Regions from separate parts of the Lysobacter sp. CCNWLW3 genome, predicted to be linked through region 2. Evidence: predicted binding sites of a transcription regulator. Region 2 holds the regulator's gene; each other region holds the start of a gene.

Region 1 (6,608 bases), on a different contig from region 2:
ACGCCGCCGCACCGGCCTCCGCCAGCATCCTCAACGCCGCCGAGGACCGCCAGCTGCTGGGCGTGGCCGACGTGGCCGCGGGCAGCGGCGCGCCGATCGCGCAGTTGCTGCCCTACCTGACCGATCGCCTGGTCGCGGCCGCCGAAACCCAGATGCCGGCCGATCAGCGCGCCGGCATAGTCGCCGCGCTGCGCGACGGCCTGCGCCTGGACGCGTTCGTGCCGCACCCGGACATCGCCGACGGCGAACTCAGCGGCAAGCAGAGCCTGGTGTTCAACATCGACGGCAGCGTGACCCCGAACGTGTACATGGTCGACGGCCACCCCTACGACCCGAACAAGTCGCGCGATCTGGTGCTGGGCGACGTCGAGGAATGGGAGCTGCGTTCGGACCTGGGCGGCCACCCGTTCCACATCCACGTCAATCCGTTCCAGGTCTCGCGCATCCTCGACCCGCAGGGCCAGGACGTCAGCGTCAGCGGCGAGAAGAACGACCCGCAGTACGCCAACACCAAGGGCGTGTGGAAGGACACCCTGTTCGTCAAGAAGGGCTACCGGGTGTACGTGCGCAGCCGCTACCAGCGCTACATCGGCGAGTACGTCCTGCACTGCCACATCCTCGAGCACGAGGACCAGGGCATGATGCAGAACGTGCGCGTGCTGGTGCCCGACGGCAAGGGCGGCGGGGTCGGCGACAGCCACCATTGAGGCGGGCGCAGCAGCGTTCGAACGAAAACCCCGCCGGCATGGCGGGGTTTTCGTATGCGCAGGCGGCGGGCGCGCAGGCCCGCGATGCGCTACCAGCCGACGGGCTCCCCGTCCTCGTCCTCGCAGACGATGGCGGTCCGGCCACGGATCCAGGCCAGCAGCGCGATCAGATCGGCTTGCACGCTCGCGGGGCGCGCGCCGATTTCCAGAAACAGATGCTGCGGAGCATCGACGAACAGGCGCACGTCGTAGGGCCAGGCCTTGGCGTCGTCGGCGCCCTCCGGCCCCTTGAGCCAGAACGCGCCGCCCTGGCGACGGCGGAAACTCGGCAGCTGCGCGATCCGCGCCTCGACGCATTGGCGATGGCGGCGGTACCAGTCGCCGTCGACGAAACGCACCAGGAATTCGGCGGCCATGCCTGCGCGCCTAAGGGCTGCGTCCGTCGTGCGCGCGCTCGTCCTCGCGCAGGATCCGGCGCAGCTCGATGATCGCCTGCGGGGTCTCCTGCACGCTGTGGCCGGAGGTGATCGCCACTTCAGAGACCGCGCCGTCCAGATGCGCGCTGGCGTAGGGCACGTAGCCGTCGCTGGACTGCGCCATCGGCACGGCCGGATCCTTGCGACCGACGATGGTGTGGAAGGGCAGGCCCGGCTCGATCGCCACGCTCTGGGTCACCTTCATGAACCACGAGGTCGGGCTCAGATCGTCCGGCCCGGTCGGCGGCCGGCCCTTGTGGAAACCGATCCGCTGCATCGCCTGCTCGTCGACGTTGGCGCGCCGCGCCAGCTCGGCGGTCTCGCGCAGCACCTCGAACGGCAGCCCGATCAGCTTGCGCACCATGCGCAGGGCCCAGCCGTCGGCGACGCCCGCGCCGCGATGCGGCGAGGCCAGGAACACCACGCGCCCGACCTGCGGCATCGGCGCGAACACGGTCAGCCCGCGCACCAGCGGCTCTTCGCGCAGGCGCTTGGCCTGCGCGGGCGCGAAGCTGGCGGTGGTCGCGTCCAGCACGCGCTCGCCGCTGTCGCTGACCAGCAGGCGCGCGATCACCCCGCCCATGCTGTGCCCGACCAGGACCGCGTCGCGACTGGCGGCGGCGTCGCCCTCGGGGTCGTAGTGGCGGAAGGTTTCCTGCAGCGCGGCGTCGATCGACTGCCGGCTCGCCAGCAGGCCCAGGTTGGTCGGATAGAACACCTGCCAGACCTGGTAGCGATCGCGCAGGTCGTCGTCGCCCAGCAATTCGTTGGCCAGGTTGACCCAGGCCTCCGGGCTGCTGGCCAGGCCATGCACCAGGATGATCACGCGCTTGTTCGGATCGTAGGGCTGGTTGAGGTAGACGCGCGGCCGGAACGAGGCGCTCTGGCGCGGCTTGAGCAGGCTCTCCAGGCTCAGCTTGGCCAGCTCCGAACGCGCCAGCCACACGCCGTAGGCGGCCGAGAAATTCGCCGCCAGCGGCACGGTGCGGCCGGCGATGGTCTCGCTGTCGATCCGGTAGGGGTTGTAGGCGTCCAGGCGCAGCTCGCGGCTGGCCAGCACCGCGTCCAGGTCCTCGCCCGGGAAGCGCACGGTCACCGTGACCGGCAGGTAGCGGGTGTCGCGGTAGGCGACCTGGGCCTGCTCGGGATCGCGCTGCGGCCGCGGAAACACCGCCACCAGGCTGGTGCCGAAACCATCGCGCCGGTAGACCGCGCGCAGGTTGTCGAAGCCCAGGGTGTCGGAGGCCAGCAATTCGTCGGGCTGCTGGTTGAGCTGACTGGCCTCGAAGCCGTGCAGCGCGACCGTGGTCTCGAACTCGCCGACCCGCACCGGCGAGCTGCCGACGCCGCCCTGGGCGCGGCTGCTTTCGAAGGTGGCCTGGGCCAGCAGTTCGACCGCGCGGTTGTAGATCGCCAGCACGCGTTGCTGGCGCGACTCGAACACGCGCTGCTCGGGCGTGCGCGGGGTCAAGAACAGGTAGGCGTAGGACAGCCGCGCGGCCTCGGTGGCCAGGCGCGTGCGCAGCGGCGAGGCGGCCGGCTGCGCCTCCTTGTCCGCCTGCAGGCGCGCCAGCTGCAGCTCCGCCGACGCGGCCAGCCAGGCCTCGACCGGCGCGGCGCCGCGCATCTGGACGATGCAGGGATCGGGCTCGCGCGTGCAGGCGCCATGGTCCAGCCCGACCGCGGCCAGCGTGGTGGCGGTGTCGGCGCTGAGCTTGCCGCTGCTGAGCACGTCGGCGCGACGCGCGATCGCGACGTCGTCGGCCTGGTGCTGCTTGACCGAGACCACCGCGCAGCCGCTGAGCAGCAGCCAGGCCAGGGTCAGCACCATCGTTTGCAAGTACCGCCGGCTGGATCGCATCCCGCCTCCGTTGCTGGATCAGGCCGCCATTGTCCGCTGTTGCGCGCCCGGCGGTAAGCGTATCGCGCCCAAAAGAAAGGCCCGCACGAGGCGGGCCTTTCCGGATGACGCGGTTGGAGCCGGATCAGAAATCCATGCCGCCCATGCCGCCCATGCCGCCGCCGCCCGGCATCGCCGGCTCGTCCTTCTTCGGCAGCTCGGCGACCATCGCTTCGGTCGTGATCATCAGGCCGGCGATCGAAGCCGCGTTCTGCAGCGCGGTGCGGGTGACCTTGGTCGGGTCCAGGATGCCGAACTCGAGCATGTCGCCGTACTCGCCGTTGGCGGCGTTGTAACCGAACGCGCCCGAACCTTCCTGCACCTTGTTGAGGATGACGGAGGGCTCTTCGCCGGCGTTGGTGACGATCTCGCGCAGCGGGGCTTCCATCGCGCGCAGGGCGATCTGGATGCCGTGGTTCTGGTCTTCGTTGGCGCCCTTCAGGCCGGCGATCGCGGCCTTGGCGCGCAGCAGCGCGACGCCGCCGCCCGGGACGATGCCCTCTTCCACGGCAGCGCGGGTGGCGTGCAGCGCGTCTTCCACGCGTGCCTTCTTTTCCTTCATCTCGATCTCGGTCGAAGCGCCGACCTTGATCACCGCAACGCCGCCGGCCAGCTTGGCCACGCGCTCCTGCAGCTTCTCGCGGTCGTAGTCCGACGAGGTCTCTTCGATCTGGGCCTTGATCTGCTTGATGCGGGCCTGGATCGAATCGCCGTCGCCGGCGCCGTCGATGATGGTGGTGTTCTCCTTGGAGACCTGCACCTTCTTGGCGCGGCCCAGATCCTTGATCGTGGCCTTCTCGAGCTGCAGGCCGACTTCCTCGGAGATCACGGTGCCGCCGGTCAGCACGGCCATGTCTTCCAGCATCGCCTTGCGACGGTCGCCGAAGCCCGGCGCCTTGACGGCGCAGACCTTGACGATGCCGCGGATGGTGTTGACCACCAGGGTCGCCAGCGCTTCGCCTTCGACTTCCTCGGCGACGATCAGCAGCGGCTTACCGGCCTTGGCGACGCCTTCCAGCACCGGCAGCAGGTCGCGCACGTTGGAGATCTTCTTGTCGTACAGCAGCACGAACGGGTCGTCCAGCTCGGCCGACATCGACTGCTGGTTGTTGATGAAATACGGCGACAGGTAGCCGCGGTCGAACTGCATGCCCTCGACCACGTCCAGCTCGTTCTCCAGGCCCGAACCGTCTTCGACGGTGATCACGCCTTCCTTGCCGACCTTGTCCATCGCCTGGGCGATCAGATCGCCGATGTCGGCGTCGGAGTTGGCCGAGATCGCGCCGACCTGGGCGATTTCCTTGCTGGTCGAGGACGGCTTGGAGATCTTCTTCAGCTCTTCGACGGCGCCGACAACGGCCTTGTCGATGCCGCGCTTGAGGTCCATCGGGTTCATGCCGGCGGCGACCGCCTTCATGCCCTCGCGGATCAGCGCCTGGGCCAGCACGGTCGCGGTGGTGGTGCCGTCGCCGGCGTTGTCGGAGGTCTTGGAAGCGACTTCCTTGACCATCTGCGCGCCCATGTTCTCGAACTTGTCGGCCAGCTCGATCTCCTTGGCGACGGACACGCCGTCCTTGGTGATCGTCGGCGCGCCGAAGCTCTTCTCGAGCACGACGTTACGGCCCTTCGGGCCGAGGGTGGCCTTTACGGCATTGGCGAGCACGTTGACGCCGCGCACCATCTTGGCGCGAGCGTCCTCACCGAAACGAATTTCTTTAGCAGCCATGGTGAAACTCCGGGAATCGGGAATGGGGAATCGGGAATAGGAAAAGCAGAAGCGGCGGAATCGGTACGGGCGGGAACGTCAGCGCAAGCGCTTTGACGACTCCCGATTCCCCATTCCCGATTCCCGGCTCGCTTAGCCGACGATCGCGAGGACGTCGTCTTCCTTGAGGATCTTGTATTCGATGCCGTCCTGCTTGTAGGAGCTGCCCGAGTACTGGCCGTAGATGACCTTGTCGCCGACCTTGAGCTTCGGCGCGCGCAGGCTGCCGTTGTCCAGGGCCTTGCCTTCGCCGACGGCGACGACTTCGCCCTTGGTCGATTTTTCCTTGGCGGCGTCGGGGATGATGATGCCGCCGGCGGAGACTTCGTCGGCTTCGATCGGCTTGACCACAACGCGGTCGTAAAGCGGCTTGAGATTCATGGCGACCTCTGTAAGTGACTGAATGGGTGGAGAAAGAACGTGAATTTTAGCAGTCGCCCCGGCGGAGTGCCAATGCCGGGGGCAAAAAACGCCCGGCGAACCGGGATAGCCAGGAGATGGGGCGGCGGCGGGGCTTTTCAAGCGCCGGGGGCGACTTGGCCGCCGGACGGTCGCGGCCAGGCCCGGGAGAGCAGGGAAGGCCGCGGTCCGGAAGACCGGATGGGGTCGCCGCGGCGTGGTGCAAGGCGGGGGGCCTGGGGGCGACCAGGCCATGACGAGTCGACAGCCGGACGCGCCGCCCGCCCTATGGCAAGCACGATCCCGCCGTGCGCGCGGACATGACGGCCCATCCGTGTAGGAGCGGCGCGAGCCGCGACCACGTCGTAGCCGGAGCTACGCGGTCGCGACTCGCGTCGCTCCTGCAGGAACATCCGAAGCCTGGGCGCAAGAATGAGGCGACGCGCGGACGGAACGACCGCGTCGCGCGCACGGCGACCGCTCTCCCTGTGGGAGCGGCGTAAGCCGCGATTGCGCGGTAGCCGAAGCGGCGCGGTCGCGACTCGCGTCGCTCCTGCAGGGGCACCGCGAAGCCTGGGCGCAAGAATGAGGCGACGCGCGGACGGAACGACCGCGTCGCGCGCACGACGACCGCTCTCCCTGTGGGAGCGGCGTGAGCCGCGATTGCGTGGTAGCCGAAGCGGCGCGGTCGCGACTCGCGTCGCTCCTGCAGGAACATCCGAAGCCCGCGCGATAGCTCCAGCGCGAGACGATGCCTGCGCAAGCTACGCCCGGCTCGCCGCCGGAACGCGATGCGAATCGTGCCGCGGTGCATTCGCATCGCCCAAAAGAAAGAGCGCGTCCCGTGGAACGCGCTCTTTGGTGCGGAGATGGCCGTCCTCAGCATGGCGCGTCCTGCGCCCCTTCCCCCGAACCGACCTCGTGTCGTTTGCCGACATCCTTGTTGGCGTGAGTGGATGGTGTTCACTCTCAGTCACATTTTCTAGGTGCCCGGTCGCAAAATCTGCCGACTCCTGGTGGCATCCTGAAAGGACGAATGCCGCCACCATTGACTTGTAACCGCCTATCAGGCTCATATTGCTACCGAAAGCACACAAGGTCCTCTCTCTATTGGTCGCCTAGTGACTTTTGGTAGCAAATGGCTATTTTGTAGGCAAAAACCCTAATCAAGGAGCTCAAGGATGACCCCTCAAACAACGGATTCGCCTGGCCCGGCGCCACGCCGGCATGTCGCAAGCGGCCCTGGGTTCGGCCGTCGGCGTGCAGCGTAGCGCGGTCGGACACTGGGAAAGCGCGCAGGGCAAGTTCCCCAGCGTCTCGCATTTGCGCGAGGTCGCGCTGATCACCGGCGTGCAGTTCGA
Region 2 (6,608 bases):
AGCTCCATCACGTAGCCGATGTCGGCGCCGCGGCGCGGACCGCGCTGGGCGCCGCCGCCGAAGATGTTGCCGAAGATGTCGCCGAAGATGTCGCCCATGTCGGCGTAGCCGGCGCCACCGCCGCCACCGCCCATGCCGTGCTCGAACGCGGCGTGGCCGTGCTGGTCGTAGGCGCGCCGGCGGTTGCCGTCGGACAGCACCTCGTAGGCCTCCTTGCACTCCTTGAACGCGGCCTCGGCGGACTTGTCGTCGGGGTTGCGGTCCGGGTGGTGCTTCATCGCGCAGCGCCGATAGGCCTTCTTCAGGTCTTCGTCGCTGGCGTTGCGGGCCACGCCCAGCACTTCGTAGTAGTCGCGTTTGCTCATGGGCGCAGGTCGGGAATCGGGAATTGAGAGTCGGGAATCGTTAAATCAAAAACAGGCGGCGCGTGGGTACGCCTGCCGCCCGCGACGGATACAAGAAAGGGGAATCGGGTGTCGACGGACCGCAAGCACAAGCCGCGTACCCATTCCCGATTCCCCATTCTCCATTCCCGGCTTTACTTCTTCTCGTCCTTGACCTCGGTGAACTCGGCGTCGACCACGTCCTCGGACTTGGCGCCGGCGTTGCCGCCCGCGTCCGCGCCCGGCTGCTGGGCCTGCACCGCCGCGTCCAGCGCCTGCGCGGCTTCCGCCAGGGCCTTGGACTTGGCCTCGATCTGGCCCTTGTCGTCGCCCTTCATCGCGGTCTCGAGCTCGGCGATCGCGCCCTCGGTGCGGCCGATCGCGTCGCCCGGCAGCTTCTCACCGTGCTCCTTGATCGTGCTGCGCGCCATGTGGATCAAGCCGTCAGCCTGGTTGCGGGCCTGCACCAGCTCGTGGAACTTCTGGTCTTCCTCGCGGTTGGCTTCCGCGTCGGCGACCATCTTGGCGATCTCCTCCTCGGACAGGCCCGAGCCGGCCTTGATCTCGACCTTCTGCTCCTTGCCGGTCTTCTTGTCCTTGGCCGACACGTGCAGGATGCCGTTGGCGTCGATGTCGAACGAGACCTCGACCTGCGGCATGCCGCGCGGCGAAGGTTCGATGCCGGACAGGTCGAAGCGCGCCAGCGACTTGTTGTAGCGGGCCTGCTCGCGCTCGCCCTGCAGCACGTGCACGGTCACCGCGGACTGGTTGTCCTCGGCGGTGGAGAAGGTCTGCGAGGCCTTGGTCGGCACCGTGGTGTTCTTCTCGATGATCTTGGTGAACACGCCGCCCAGGGTTTCGATGCCCAGCGACAGCGGGGTCACGTCCAGCAGCAGCACGTCCTTGACCTCGCCGGCCAGCACGCCGCCCTGGATCGCCGCGCCGACGGCGACGGCTTCGTCCGGGTTGACGTCCTTGCGCGGTTCCTTGCCGAAGAACTCGGCCACGGCCTGGCCGACCTTGGGCATGCGGGTCTGGCCGCCGACCAGGATCACTTCGCTGATGTCGCTGGCGCGCAGGCCGGCGTCGTTGAGGGCGATGCGGCAGGGCTCGATGGTCTTCTTGACCAGGTCCTCGACCAGCGACTCCAGCTTGGCGCGGGTCAGCTTGATGTTGAGGTGCTTCGGGCCGGAGGCGTCGGCGGTCACGTAGGGCAGATTGACTTCGGTCTGCTGGGCGCTGGACAGCTCGATCTTGGCGCGCTCGGCCGCGTCCTTCAGGCGCTGCAGGGCCAGCGGATCCTTGCGCAGGTCGATGCCCTGGTCCTTCTGGAATTCGTCGACCAAGTAGTCGATGACGCGCTTGTCGAAGTCTTCGCCGCCCAGGAAGGTGTCGCCGTTGGTGGCCAGCACCTCGACCTGCATTTCGCCGTCGACCGAGGCGATCTCGATGATCGACACGTCGAAGGTGCCGCCGCCGAGGTCGTAGACCGCGACCTTGCGATCGCCGCCCTTCTTGTCCATGCCGTAGGCCAACGCGGCCGCGGTCGGCTCGTTGATGATGCGCTTGACTTCCAGGCCGGCGATCTTGCCCGCGTCCTTGGTGGCCTGGCGCTGGCTGTCGTTGAAGTAGGCCGGCACGGTGATGACCGCCTCGGTGACGGTCTCGCCCAGGTAGGCCTCGGCGGTCTTCTTCATCTTGGCCAGCACTTCGGCCGAGATCTGCTGCGGCGCCATCTTCTTGGCGTCGGCGGTCGACACCCAGGCGTCGCCGTTGTCGTGCTGGACGATGCCGTAGGGCACCAGGTCCAGGTCCTTCTGCACTTCGGCGTCGGTGAACTTGCGGCCGATCAGGCGCTTCACCGCGTAGAAGGTGTTCTTGGGGTTGGTGACGGCCTGGCGCTTGGCCGACGCGCCGACCAGGACTTCGCCGTCCTTGGTGAAGGCGACGATGGACGGCGTGGTGCGATCGCCTTCCGCGTTCTCGATGACCTTGACGTTGCCGCCTTCCATGATCGCCACGCACGAGTTGGTCGTGCCCAGGTCGATGCCGATGATCTTGCCCATGGTGTTGTTCCCTCTCGAATGCTTTTGATGTTGCGGCTGCCGTGCAGGCGCCGATGTGCGTTATTTGGGGTCCGGTCGCGGGCGGTTCAAGCGCCCCCGCCCTCGCCCGTCGGCCGTGGCGCGCTCGCGCCGGCGACCGTTCAGGCGTCCTGGGCGACCACGACCAGGGCCGGGCGCAGCAGGCGCTCGTTCAACAGCCAACCCTTCTGGTAGACCTGGACCACGTGGTTCGGGGCCACGCCCGGCGCCGGCACCATGCTCATGGCCTGGTGCTGCTCGGGGTTGAACGGCTGGCCGGTCGGATCGACCGCGACCAGGCCGTTGTCGCCGGCGACCTTGAGCAGCTGGCGCAGGGTCAGCTCCATGCCCTCGCGCAGCGCGCTGGCGTCGCCGCCGGCGGCGGCCAGGCCGGCTTCCAGGCTGTCGATCACCGGCAGCAGGGCGCCGAGCAGGCGCTCGTTGGCGAACTTGCGCGCCATGTCGATGTCGCGCGCCAGGCGCTTGCGCTGGTTGTCGAGTTCGGCGCGCTCGCGCAGCGCGTCCTCGCGGGCCTGGGCCAGTTCGGCGCGCAGGGTCTCGACCTCGTTCGGCGCGACGGCGGCGGCCGCGTCCTGCGCATCGGGCTGGAGTTCGGGATTGGGATCGTGGTGGCTCATGCTGGGCTGGGTCCTGGCGGTACTTCCGCGACAGGGGCAGCTATTGGGGCCGCGCCCAGGCCGTTCAAGTGCGCGCCGCGCAGAAGTGCCACGATCTGCGGCGATCGTGCGGCAACAGCGGCTAGCACCGTGGTTCGATGCCGTTTTTGGGACGATGGCGGGGGCGCGGGCCGAATGATTCGGCCATCGCCGCTTATCGGGGCCTGGCGCCGAGGCGGCGATGCCGGGGCGCGGGGCGTTCGCAGCCCCTGTGGGAGCGGCGTAAGCCGCGATGGGGTTCGGCGACGGTGATACCCGCATCGCGTGTGGGGTTCGATCGCGGCTTACGCCGCTCCCACAAGGGGCTGCGGCTTGGTGGAGGACGCAGGTTGCGACGGCTGTTGGAGGTCGCGGTCGCGGCTTACGCCGCTCCTACCCTAAGGCCGGTCCGCCTTTCCCCTAAGGCCGGTCCGTCTTTCGGTCGCGCGCTCAGCCTTCGGGCTTGAACGCATCTCCCAGCGCGTCCGCGGCGGCCTGCACCACCGGGATCACCCGCTCGTAGGCCATCCGGGTCGGCCCGATCACGCCCAGCACGCCCAGCACGCGGCCGCCGGCGGTGTACGGCGCGGTCACCAGCGACACCCCCTCCAGCGGCGCCAGCCCGGTTTCCTCGCCGATGAAGATGCGCACGCCCGGGGCGTGGATGGTGCGCTCCAGCAGCTGCAGGATCTCGCGCTTGCGCGCGAAGGCCTCGAACAGCTCGCGCAGGCGCTCGACGTCGGACAGCTCCTGCACGCCCATCAGGCGCGTCTGCCCGGCCAGCACCATGTCGTCGTCGCGCTCGGGCGCCAGCGCCTGCTCGGCCAGCTCCACCGACTGCGCCAGCAGCGCGGCCATCTCCGACTGCGCGCTGCGCAGCTCGTGCAGCAGGGTCGCGCGGATATCGGCGACCGGCCTGCCGGCGAAATGGGTGTTGAGGTAGTTGGCCACCCGCTCCAGCTCGCTGGCCTCGAACGGGCGCCGGGTTTGGATGATGCGGTTCTGCACGTCGTGATCGGCGAACACCAGGATCGCCAGCACGCGCTGCGCGTCCAGCGGCACGAAGTCGATGCGCCGGAACGCGAACTGCTCGCGCTTGGGCACGCTGACCACGCCGACGAAATGGGTCATCGCCGACAGCAGCTCCGAAGCGCTGCCGAGCAGGGCCTGGGTGCCCGAGCCGGCCGGCAGTTCGCTGCGCAGGCGCGCCAAGTCGCCCTCGGGCAGCGGCCGCACCTGCAGCAGCGAATCCACGAACAAGCGATAGCCCTGCGCGGTCGGCACCCGCCCGGCCGAGGTGTGCGGGGCGCTGAGCAGGCCGGCTTCCTCCAGGTCGGACAGGATGTTGCGGATGGTCGCCGCGCTCACGTCCAGGCCGGCGTGGCGCGCCAGCGTCTGCGAGCCGACCGGTTCGCCGCTGTGGATGTAGCGCCCGATCAGCGTGCGCAACAACTGGCGCGCGCGCGGATCCAGGCTGAGGTCGGAAGAACGCAGGTTCATTGCTGTCGATATAAGCGCGCCCGGCGGCCGGCGCAAGCGGGGCGATGCGGGACGGCGGTTCATGATCGGGGCTCGCCGGGTTCGGCGGCGGACGCCGGCGGCGTGCGGGGTGAGCCGGTCGTGCCGGAGTCGGCTGCGCGGTAGAAGCAAATTCCCCTCAATCCCCCTTTTTCAAAGGGGGAAGACAAGCGGGGGCGGTGGGGTCGTGCGAACCATTGGGGGCTGGCGCGCGATTTCGCGCATCCCAATCTCAGCTTTGGAGACTATTCCGACGCAGATTGGCGGCCTTCCCTGCTAGCCCGGTCATCCCCGACCCGGCACAATCGCCGCTCCACAACGCCGCCAGCGCATGCTCACCCACCTTTCCCTCAAGCATTTCGTCGTGGTCAGCGCGGCCGAGCTCTCGTTCGGCCCCGGCCTGACCGTGATCTCCGGCGAGACCGGCGCCGGCAAATCGCTGCTGGTCGACGCCCTGGGCCTGATCAGCGGCCTGCGCGCCGACAGCGGCGTGGTCCGCCACGGCGCCGACCGCGCCGAACTGGTCGCCGACTTCTCCCTGGACGACGCCGCGCCGGCCGCCGCCTGGCTGCGCGAGAACGAGCTGGACGAGGACGACAGCTGCCAAGTCCGGCGCGTGATCCGCGCCGATGGCGGCTCGCGGGCCTGGATCAACGGCCGCCCGGCCACCTTGGGCCAGCTCGCCGACCTGGCCTCGCACCTGGTCGAGATCCACGGCCAGCACGAGCACCAGGCCCTGCTGTCCAAGGCCAGCCAGCTCGCCCTGCTCGACGCCTACGCGCGCAACGACGCCGCGCGCGCCGCCGTCGACGCCGCCGCGCGCGACTGGAACGCCCTGCTGCGCGAGCGCGACGCGCTGATCGCCAAGGGCGACGTCTCCGAACGCATCGGCTGGCTGGAACACCAGTACGCCGAACTCGAACGCGAAACCCTGGAACCCGAGGCGATCGCGCGCCTGGTCGCCGACCACAAGCGCCATGCCCACGCCGCCGGCCTGATCGCCGCCTGCGACCACGCCTTCGCCCGCCTCGGCGGCGAGGACGGCCCCTCGCTGTCGCGCAACCTGCAGCAGGTACGCGGCGAGCTGCAGCGGGTGGCCGAGCACGAGGCGCGCCTGCTCGACGTCGACGCCATGCTCGACGCCGCCGCGATCCAGGTCGACGAGGCCCTGGCCCTGCTCGGGCGCGTGCGCGACGACCTCGACCTGGACCCGTCCGCCTTCGAAACCCTGGAACAGCGCCTGGGCCGCCTGCACGAACTCGCGCGCAAGCACCGGGTGACGCCCGAACAACTGGCCGCGCACCGCGACGGCATGGGCGCCGAGCTGGAAGTCCTGCGCGGCGCCGGCGAACGCCTGGCACGCCTGGACGGCGAGATCGTCGGCGCGCGCAAGGCCTGGCACGGCAGCGCCGACCAGCTCAGCGCCTCGCGCAGGATCGCCGCCCAGGCTCTGTCCGCGGCCACCACCGGCCTGATCGGCGAACTGGGCATGGGCGGCGGCCGCTTCGAGATCGCCCTGGAACCCATCGGCGAAGACCGTCCCGACCCGCTGGGCGGCGAGCGCGTCGAGTTCCTGGTCGCGGCCAACCCCGGCCAGCCCGCGCGCGCCCTGCGCAAGGTCGCCTCCGGCGGCGAACTCTCGCGCGTCTCGCTGGCCATCGAAGTGGCCGCACTGGGCCTGGATACGGTGCCCAGCATGGTCTTCGACGAGGTCGACTCCGGCATCGGCGGCGCCGTGGCCGAGATCGTCGGCCAGAAGCTGCGCGCCCTGGGCGCCAGTCGCCAGGTCCTGTGCGTGACCCACCTGCCCCAGGTCGCGGCCCAGGGCCACGCCCATTACCGGGTCAGCAAATCGGCCAGCGAGGGCGTCACCCAGAGCGCGGTCCAGCGCCTGGACGCCAAGCAGCGCGAAGAAGAACTGGCGCGCATGCTCGGCGGCGTCGAGCTGACCAAGGAAGTGCGCGCGG
Region 3 (6,608 bases), on a different contig from region 2:
CGCCCTTCGTCGGCCGCATCCTCGATTGGCATCTGGCCAACGGCATGAGTCCGCCGGCCACGCCGCAGGACGATCCGGGCGTGCAATCGGTCACGCAGATCTGGCGCTATTACAAATCCCTGGGCTACAAGACCGTGGTCATGGGCGCGAGCTTCCGCAACGTCGGCCAGGTGCTGGCGCTGGCCGGCTGCGACCGCCTGACGATCTCGCCGGACCTGCTGGGCGAACTGGAAGCGCGCGACGGCGACGTGCCGCGCGCCCTGGTCGACGACGGCGAACGCTACGAAGGCCCGCGCCCCATGAGCGAGGCCGAGTTCCGCTGGCTGCACAACCAGGACGCGATGGCCACCGACAAGCTCGCCGACGGCATCCGCCGCTTCGCCGCCGACCAGCACACGCTGGAAGACCTGCTGCGACAGCGTCTGGACGGCTGAGGGCGCGCGCATGAATCACGAACCTCCAGACGCGGGCCGCGCGCGCGTACCGCACATCGTCATCGTCGGCGGCGGCTTCGGCGGCCTGTGGGCGACGCGCGCCCTGGCCTCGGCCGACGTGCGCATCACCCTGATCGACCGCCGCAACCACCATCTGTTCCAGCCCTTGCTGTACCAGGTCGCGACCGCCGGGCTGTCCTCGCCCGACATCGCCGCGCCGCTGCGCCACATCCTGCGCGACCAGCGCAACGTCGAGGTGCGGCTGGGCGAAGTGGTCGGCCTGGACGCAGCCGCGCGCCAGGTCGAACTCGCCGACGGCGAGCGCATCGGCTACGACACCCTGCTGCTCGCCAGCGGCGCCACCCACGCCTATTTCGGCCACGACGATTGGGCCGACGACGCCCCCGGCCTCAAGACCCTCGACGACGCCCTGCACATCCGCCGCCGCCTGCTGCTCGCGTTCGAACGCGCCGAGGCCAGCGACGACGAGGCCGAGCGCGCCGCCTGGCTGAGCTTCGCCGTGGTCGGCGGCGGCCCGACCGGGGTCGAGTTGGCCGGCACCCTGGCCGAGATCGCGCGCAAGACCCTGCGCCGCGAATTCCGCCGCATCGACCCGGCCCAGGCCAAGGTGCGCCTGATCGAAGCCGGGCCGCGGGTGCTGTCGAGCTTTCCCGAGGCGTTGTCGGAGAAGGCGCGCAAGCAGTTGCAGAAACTCGGCGTGGAAGTGGTCACCGGCACGCCGGTCAACGCGATCGACGAGCGCGGCTACACCCTGGGCGACACCGTCGTGCCCGCGCGCACGGTGATCTGGGCCGCGGGCGTGGCCGCGTCCAAGCTCGGCGCCCTGCTGGATGCGCCGCGCGATCGCGCCGGCCGGGTCCAGGTGCTGCCCGACCTCAGCGTGCCCGGCCATCCGGACATCTTCATCGCCGGCGATCTGGCCAGCGTGCAGCAGGACGGCAAGCCGGTGCCGGGCGTCGCGCCCGCGGCCAAGCAGATGGGCGCGCACGTCGCGCGCGCGATCCGCGACCGCATCAAGGGCCGGCCCACCACTCCGTTCCGCTATCGGGACTACGGCAACCTGGCGACCATCGGCCGCATGGCCGCGGTGGTCGACGTGCACGGCTTCAAACTCTCGGGCCTGCTGGCCTGGTGGTTCTGGCTGGCCGCCCACGTGTTCTTCCTGATCGGTTTCCGCAACCGCGTGATCGTGCTGATCAACTGGGCCTGGGCGTACTGGAGTTACCAGCGCCACGCCCGCATCATCCTCGGCGACCGCGACGACTGACCGTCGCGGCAAGCGCCAGGGCCGGCGGCAGGCGCCCCCCGCGTCGGCGATGCGCTAGCATCGCCCCACCGAGGCCCGCCTCTCTCATCGCAAGGACGCCATGAGCCGCACACCGCCACCGATCTCTGCGGCGATCCGGCCGCGCCGCAGCGCGCTCGCCCCTGTCCTGTTGATGCTGGCCGCCTGCTCCTCCGACGACGCGCCCAGCGCGCCCGCGGCCGCGGCGCGCGCGCCGTTCGCGGACGCGGCCAAGAGCGAGGCGTCGCCGGCCAGCGCCGCCGCGACCGAGGAGTTCCTGGAGCAGGTCCGCGTCGAAAGCGACGCCGCCGACGCCCGCGACAAACAGCAAGGCGCCCTGGGCTATTCCGGCCGCCTGGCCGAGGCCATCGCCAGCGAAGTCGCCTACGCCGAAAATGGCGGCGCCGCACGCCGCTTCGTGGTCGCCAACCGGCTATGGGCGCTGGCGCCGACGGCTTCGGAGCGACTGCACCGCAGCGCCGACGAGCTGCTACCGGACCAGCCGCTGATCGTCTACGAACTGGCCTTGCACTACACCCGCAACGACGACTGCCCGCGCGCGCTGCCGCTGTGGAAGCGGCTGAAGACCGTCGGCGTGTCGCCGCCGCAGGCGACCTTCCTGTCCGCCTACTGCCACCTCGTCACCGGCGACGAGCGCGGCGCCTACGACCTGGTGCAGGCCTCCGACGTGCGCGAGTCGCATGTCGGCGCCGAGAAAATGTCCTACGCCGTGTTCGGCGGTACCGACTACCTGACGCTGCACGACGAGGACTACCGCAAAGCCGAAGCCGGCGACCGCGTCGCCCTGGATCGCGCGCTGGCGCGCGCCTTCGACTGGCGCAGCGATTGGTGGAACTACGGACAGAACACGGCCGCGCGTGACGCGTTGCACGACCTGATGGCGCGCCTGTGGTCCGCGCAGAAACGCGAACGCGCCGAATGGGACTGCCTGTGGCCGCTGTTGATCGACAGCGAGCGCAAGCTCGGCGTCGCCGACCTCGATCGCTGCCAGCTCCTGGTCGGTGCGCATTCCTATCCGGCGAGTTCGGCGCTGGGCCGGATCGTGCTCGGGCGTCTGGCCGCCGACGCGGAGGACGAACTCGACTTCTCCGGGTTCCACGCCCGCCACGCCGCGACCCTGCGCGAACGCGCCTACGGCAGCGCCGGTGATTTCGAAGCCCTGCGCGTCCTGGCCTTTCTGCAGCAGAGCGTCGGGGACGAAGCCGGCTTGGCGCAGACGGACGAACTGGGTTGGAAACGCTACCGCGACGAGGCCTTCGCGCGCAGCCGCATCGAACATGCCCACCTCGCCTCGGGGCAGACGCCGGATGCCGCGTTCCGCGCCATGCTGCAACAGGCGATGCGCGATTTTCCGCACGTGCCGCGCTTCATCCTGATCGATGCGGTCTACCGGCATCCGGATGGGGAGCTGCCGGTCGCTGATCTGAGCCGTCTGCTGCAGGCCGAAACCCGCGACCTCAGCCTCAGTCAGGGCGAAGCCGGCATCCGCTCGTCCACGCAGTTGCTGTCGATGTACCGCCGCCTGGGGCGCGCCTTGAACGCGGCGCCCTGACGCGGCGCCCAAAACAAAACGGCCCGGTTTCCCGGGCCGTCGTCGTCGTTGCCGGCGTTCGCGCGGATCAGGCCGCGAACAGCGCCCGCATCTTCTTCAGCGCATTGGCTTCGATCTGGCGGATGCGCTCGGCGCTGACGCCGTACTCGTCGGCCAGCTCCTGCAGCGTGATCTTGCTGTCGGCATCCAGCCAGCGGCGCTTGACGATGTCGCGCGAACGCTCGTCCAGGCCCGACAGGCCTTCGCGCAGCAGGGCGAGCTGGTTGTCTTCCTCGTCCTCGCGCTCGTAGCTCTGCGACGGGTCTTCGTCGTGCGCGCGCAGGTAGGCGGCCGGCGACGGCGGCGCGTGGTCGTCGTCCTCGTCGGCCGGCGCGTCGAAACCGACGTCGCGGCCGGACAGGCGCGATTCCATTTCCAGCACTTCGCGCTCGGAAACGTTGAGGTCCTTGGCGACCTGGCTGACTTCCTCGGCGTTCATCCAACCCAGGCGCTTCTTGCTCTTGCGCAGGTTGAAGAACAGCTTGCGCTGGGCCTTGGTCGTGGCGACCTTGACGATGCGCCAGTTCTTGAGGATGAACTCGTGCATCTCGGCGCGGATCCAGTGGACCGCGAACGAGACCAGGCGCACGCCCTGTTCCGGGTCGAAGCGCTTCACCGCCTTCATCAGGCCGATGTTGCCTTCCTGGATCAGGTCGCCGATCTGGAGGCCGTAGCCGTTGTAGCCACGGGCGACGTGCACCACGAAGCGCAGGTGCGAATGCACCAGCTCGCGGGCGGCGTCGAGGTCTTCTTCGTCGCGGAAGCGACGCGCCAAACTCTGCTCGTCTTCGACGGTCAGCACCGGAATGCGGTGCACCGCGCCGATGTAGGCGTCCAGCGAACCGAGCGCGCTGGGCACAGGCAGGTTGTTGGCGACTAGGGCGTTGGAGAGGGTGGTCTGGGTCATGGCAGCCATCTTAGCAGTCGGGGTCTAGGACTGCTAAAGACCCCGGAAGTTCCGCAGTGTTGCGTGGATAGAACGAATCCCGCCCCGCCACGGCCGTCCGAATGTCGAGCGCACTAAACGCTGTCAGTAATGACTTTATGCGTGTCAGTGGCGCGTAACCATGTCAGCAATAGCGGAAAATACTCAATTAAATCAATAACTTGACTTCTATTGAGCGCGAGCGGCCAGATGTCGAGCGCGCCAAACATATGTCAGCACTGGTCAATTCAATGTCTGCCGCCATTAAGCATGTCAGCACGGCAACAACAACCCATATAAATCAGCAACTTATCTTGGCGATCAGTCGAGTTATCCAAACCGATCCGGCTGCTGCGACCGCTCCCATTTTCTGACGATGTCAGCCCACCTGAGACCGTTCACCGCCCCCTTGGAATCGTCGTCACCCTCGGCCAACCCCCATTTATCCAGCCCGTCCTTGCAGCACCAGGCCTAATTCACACAAATTGACCATGAAGAGCTTTGGCTATGGCGCCGGGGAACACAAATATTGCTTTAGCCGACAGCAGACTTTCGGCGGGTGAGCGGGCGCTGGCGGTGCCGTTGGCTTCCGGCCCTTTAGGACGTTCCGGAGTGTTCGCGAGCCTCGGTGCTCAGCTATAAAACGGGGACCTGCGATGCTCTTCAAGCCCACCGAAAGATTGCGGGGAACCTGCACCCCTGCTCCTCGCTGACAGATATGGCAATAATCCAGAGTTCAGGAGCATTCGGAAGCTGATGGTTCCATCTAAAACCACATCGAACCCGAAGGCACCTCGCGGCGGCAGCGCGAAACATACGCCCGCGCCGCTGCGTTCAACGAGCGGCGCCGGGTTTGAGTTCGAGGACCTGATTAGTGCCTGGCAACTGGTGAAGGCCCTCTCGGGTGAGCAAGCACCGGGGGTCGGCCACGTCGTTACGCAGGTTCAAGCCCAAGTTTCGGACTTGCGCTGGTACATCGACGACCTGCTGCTGACGGCGCAGGCGACCGGTGCGCCGCGGCGGCTAGCGATCTCGGCTAAGGGGAACTTGCAGGTAACGGCGGCAGGCCTCCCCGCTGACTTCGTGAAGCGCGCCTGGGCACAGTGGCGTGACTCACAGGGGCCGTTCAACCGCGCGACCGACCAACTGGCCTTGGTGACGCTCGGCGCCCATCAGGTGTTCGACCCTGCGTGGCGAGAAGTGAAAAACGCGTGCAGCGGCACGGATACAGCGCTCACGATGAGCCGCATCCGCAGTAACAGAAGGCAGTCGCGTGTCTTCGACAGCGTCCAGAAGCCCGGCGGCGCGTCCGACGAAGAGACAATCGAGCTCATTCGTCGCCTGCACGTGCTGCCGACGGACTTGCAGTTCGCGCACTCCGACAACGAGACCCAGGCTATCGCGCAATGCCGTCGCTTGCTCGCGTCGGGCCGTGACGACGAAGCAAAGACTCTCTGGGAGGGGCTCCTGAGCATCGCGAAAGAGGTACGCGTTCGCAGCGGGACTATCACCGTGCTAGACCTGCTGTCCTTGCTCCGGGGCCAGTTCGGCCTCCGTCATCACCCAGACTTTGAACGCGATTGGGAGACGCTCTCCAACATCACCGCGGACCACAAGGCGCGAATAGAGACGGAGCTACCCTCAGGCTATGCCGTGCCTCGCGGAGAGGAGAAAACGTCGCTCCAGGCAGCGGTCACCGACAATCCGGTCACGGTGGTCTTCGGGGAGTCTGGCTCAGGCAAGTCGGCGCTTGTCAAGTCGGTATTGGACGGCGCGCACCCCTCTTGGAGCCAGGTGTGGTTTGACTCGGAACACCTGAAGACGGCGCTTAGTGCGGCGCGCCGCAGCACCCTTCCCCTGACGCACGAACTTTCGATTGTTCTGAACGCCGCGGTGAAGCCGCAGAACGTGCTGGTTATCGACTCCGCGGAGCGCATCGAGGCCGGCGAGTTCGTCGTCATCCGCCAGCTACTTCGAGCCATCCTGCCGGATGACGGTGAAGAGACTGAAAGTGCGTGGCGGGTCGTCATCGTTACGCAGACGCAGAATTGGGGCGCTGGCGAGGAGACGATATTCGGCGGACGGAAAGCGCGTCTGGTCGAGGTCGGGGCGCTCAAGGGCGATGCTGCGAAGTTGGCGCTCCTCCCATCGCCCGCGTTGGGCTGGTTGGTCGCGCATGACGACACCATCGCGGCGCTGACGAACCTGCGAACACTGGCGTGGGTCATTAAGGCCGGCGCTGCGCTCGGATCGAACGCCGGTGGCCTAGCGTCCCACACCGCTATCGCCGACAGCCTTTGGAAGTACTGGACGAAGGACCACGCTGACGTA

What was found. Region 2 encodes HrcA, which represses chaperone genes, less so after heat shock. Its sites were predicted from a motif close to TTNGCACTCNNNNNNNNNGAGTGCNAA; they were not measured.
Region 1: the regulator HrcA is predicted to act here: its motif matches at 5,276-5,302, upstream of V1318_RS19780 (co-chaperone GroES).
Region 3: the regulator HrcA is predicted to act here: its motif matches at 4,270-4,296, upstream of rpoH (RNA polymerase sigma factor RpoH).

The regions. Positions count from the first base shown of each region.
Region 1 covers NZ_JBAHWA010000021.1:27,657-34,264, forward strand. Annotated here, with positions in the region: gene V1318_RS19760 (multicopper oxidase domain-containing protein) at 1-707, shown strand, start outside; gene V1318_RS19765 (hypothetical protein) at 797-1,123, opposite strand; gene V1318_RS19770 (alpha/beta hydrolase) at 1,134-3,014, opposite strand; gene groL (chaperonin GroEL) at 3,169-4,809, opposite strand; gene V1318_RS19780 (co-chaperone GroES) at 4,942-5,229, opposite strand; gene V1318_RS19785 (helix-turn-helix domain-containing protein) at 6,454-6,608, shown strand, end outside.
Region 2 covers NZ_JBAHWA010000001.1:594,999-601,606, forward strand. Annotated here, with positions in the region: gene dnaJ (molecular chaperone DnaJ) at 1-365, opposite strand, end outside; gene dnaK (molecular chaperone DnaK) at 539-2,449, opposite strand; gene grpE (nucleotide exchange factor GrpE) at 2,590-3,405, opposite strand; gene hrcA (heat-inducible transcriptional repressor HrcA) at 3,574-4,623, opposite strand; gene recN (DNA repair protein RecN) at 4,973-6,608, shown strand, end outside.
Region 3 covers NZ_JBAHWA010000008.1:47,532-54,139, forward strand. Annotated here, with positions in the region: gene tal (transaldolase) at 1-434, shown strand, start outside; gene V1318_RS14045 (NAD(P)/FAD-dependent oxidoreductase) at 445-1,722, shown strand; gene V1318_RS14050 (hypothetical protein) at 1,823-3,313, shown strand; gene rpoH (RNA polymerase sigma factor RpoH) at 3,381-4,259, opposite strand; gene V1318_RS14060 (hypothetical protein) at 5,034-6,608, shown strand, end outside.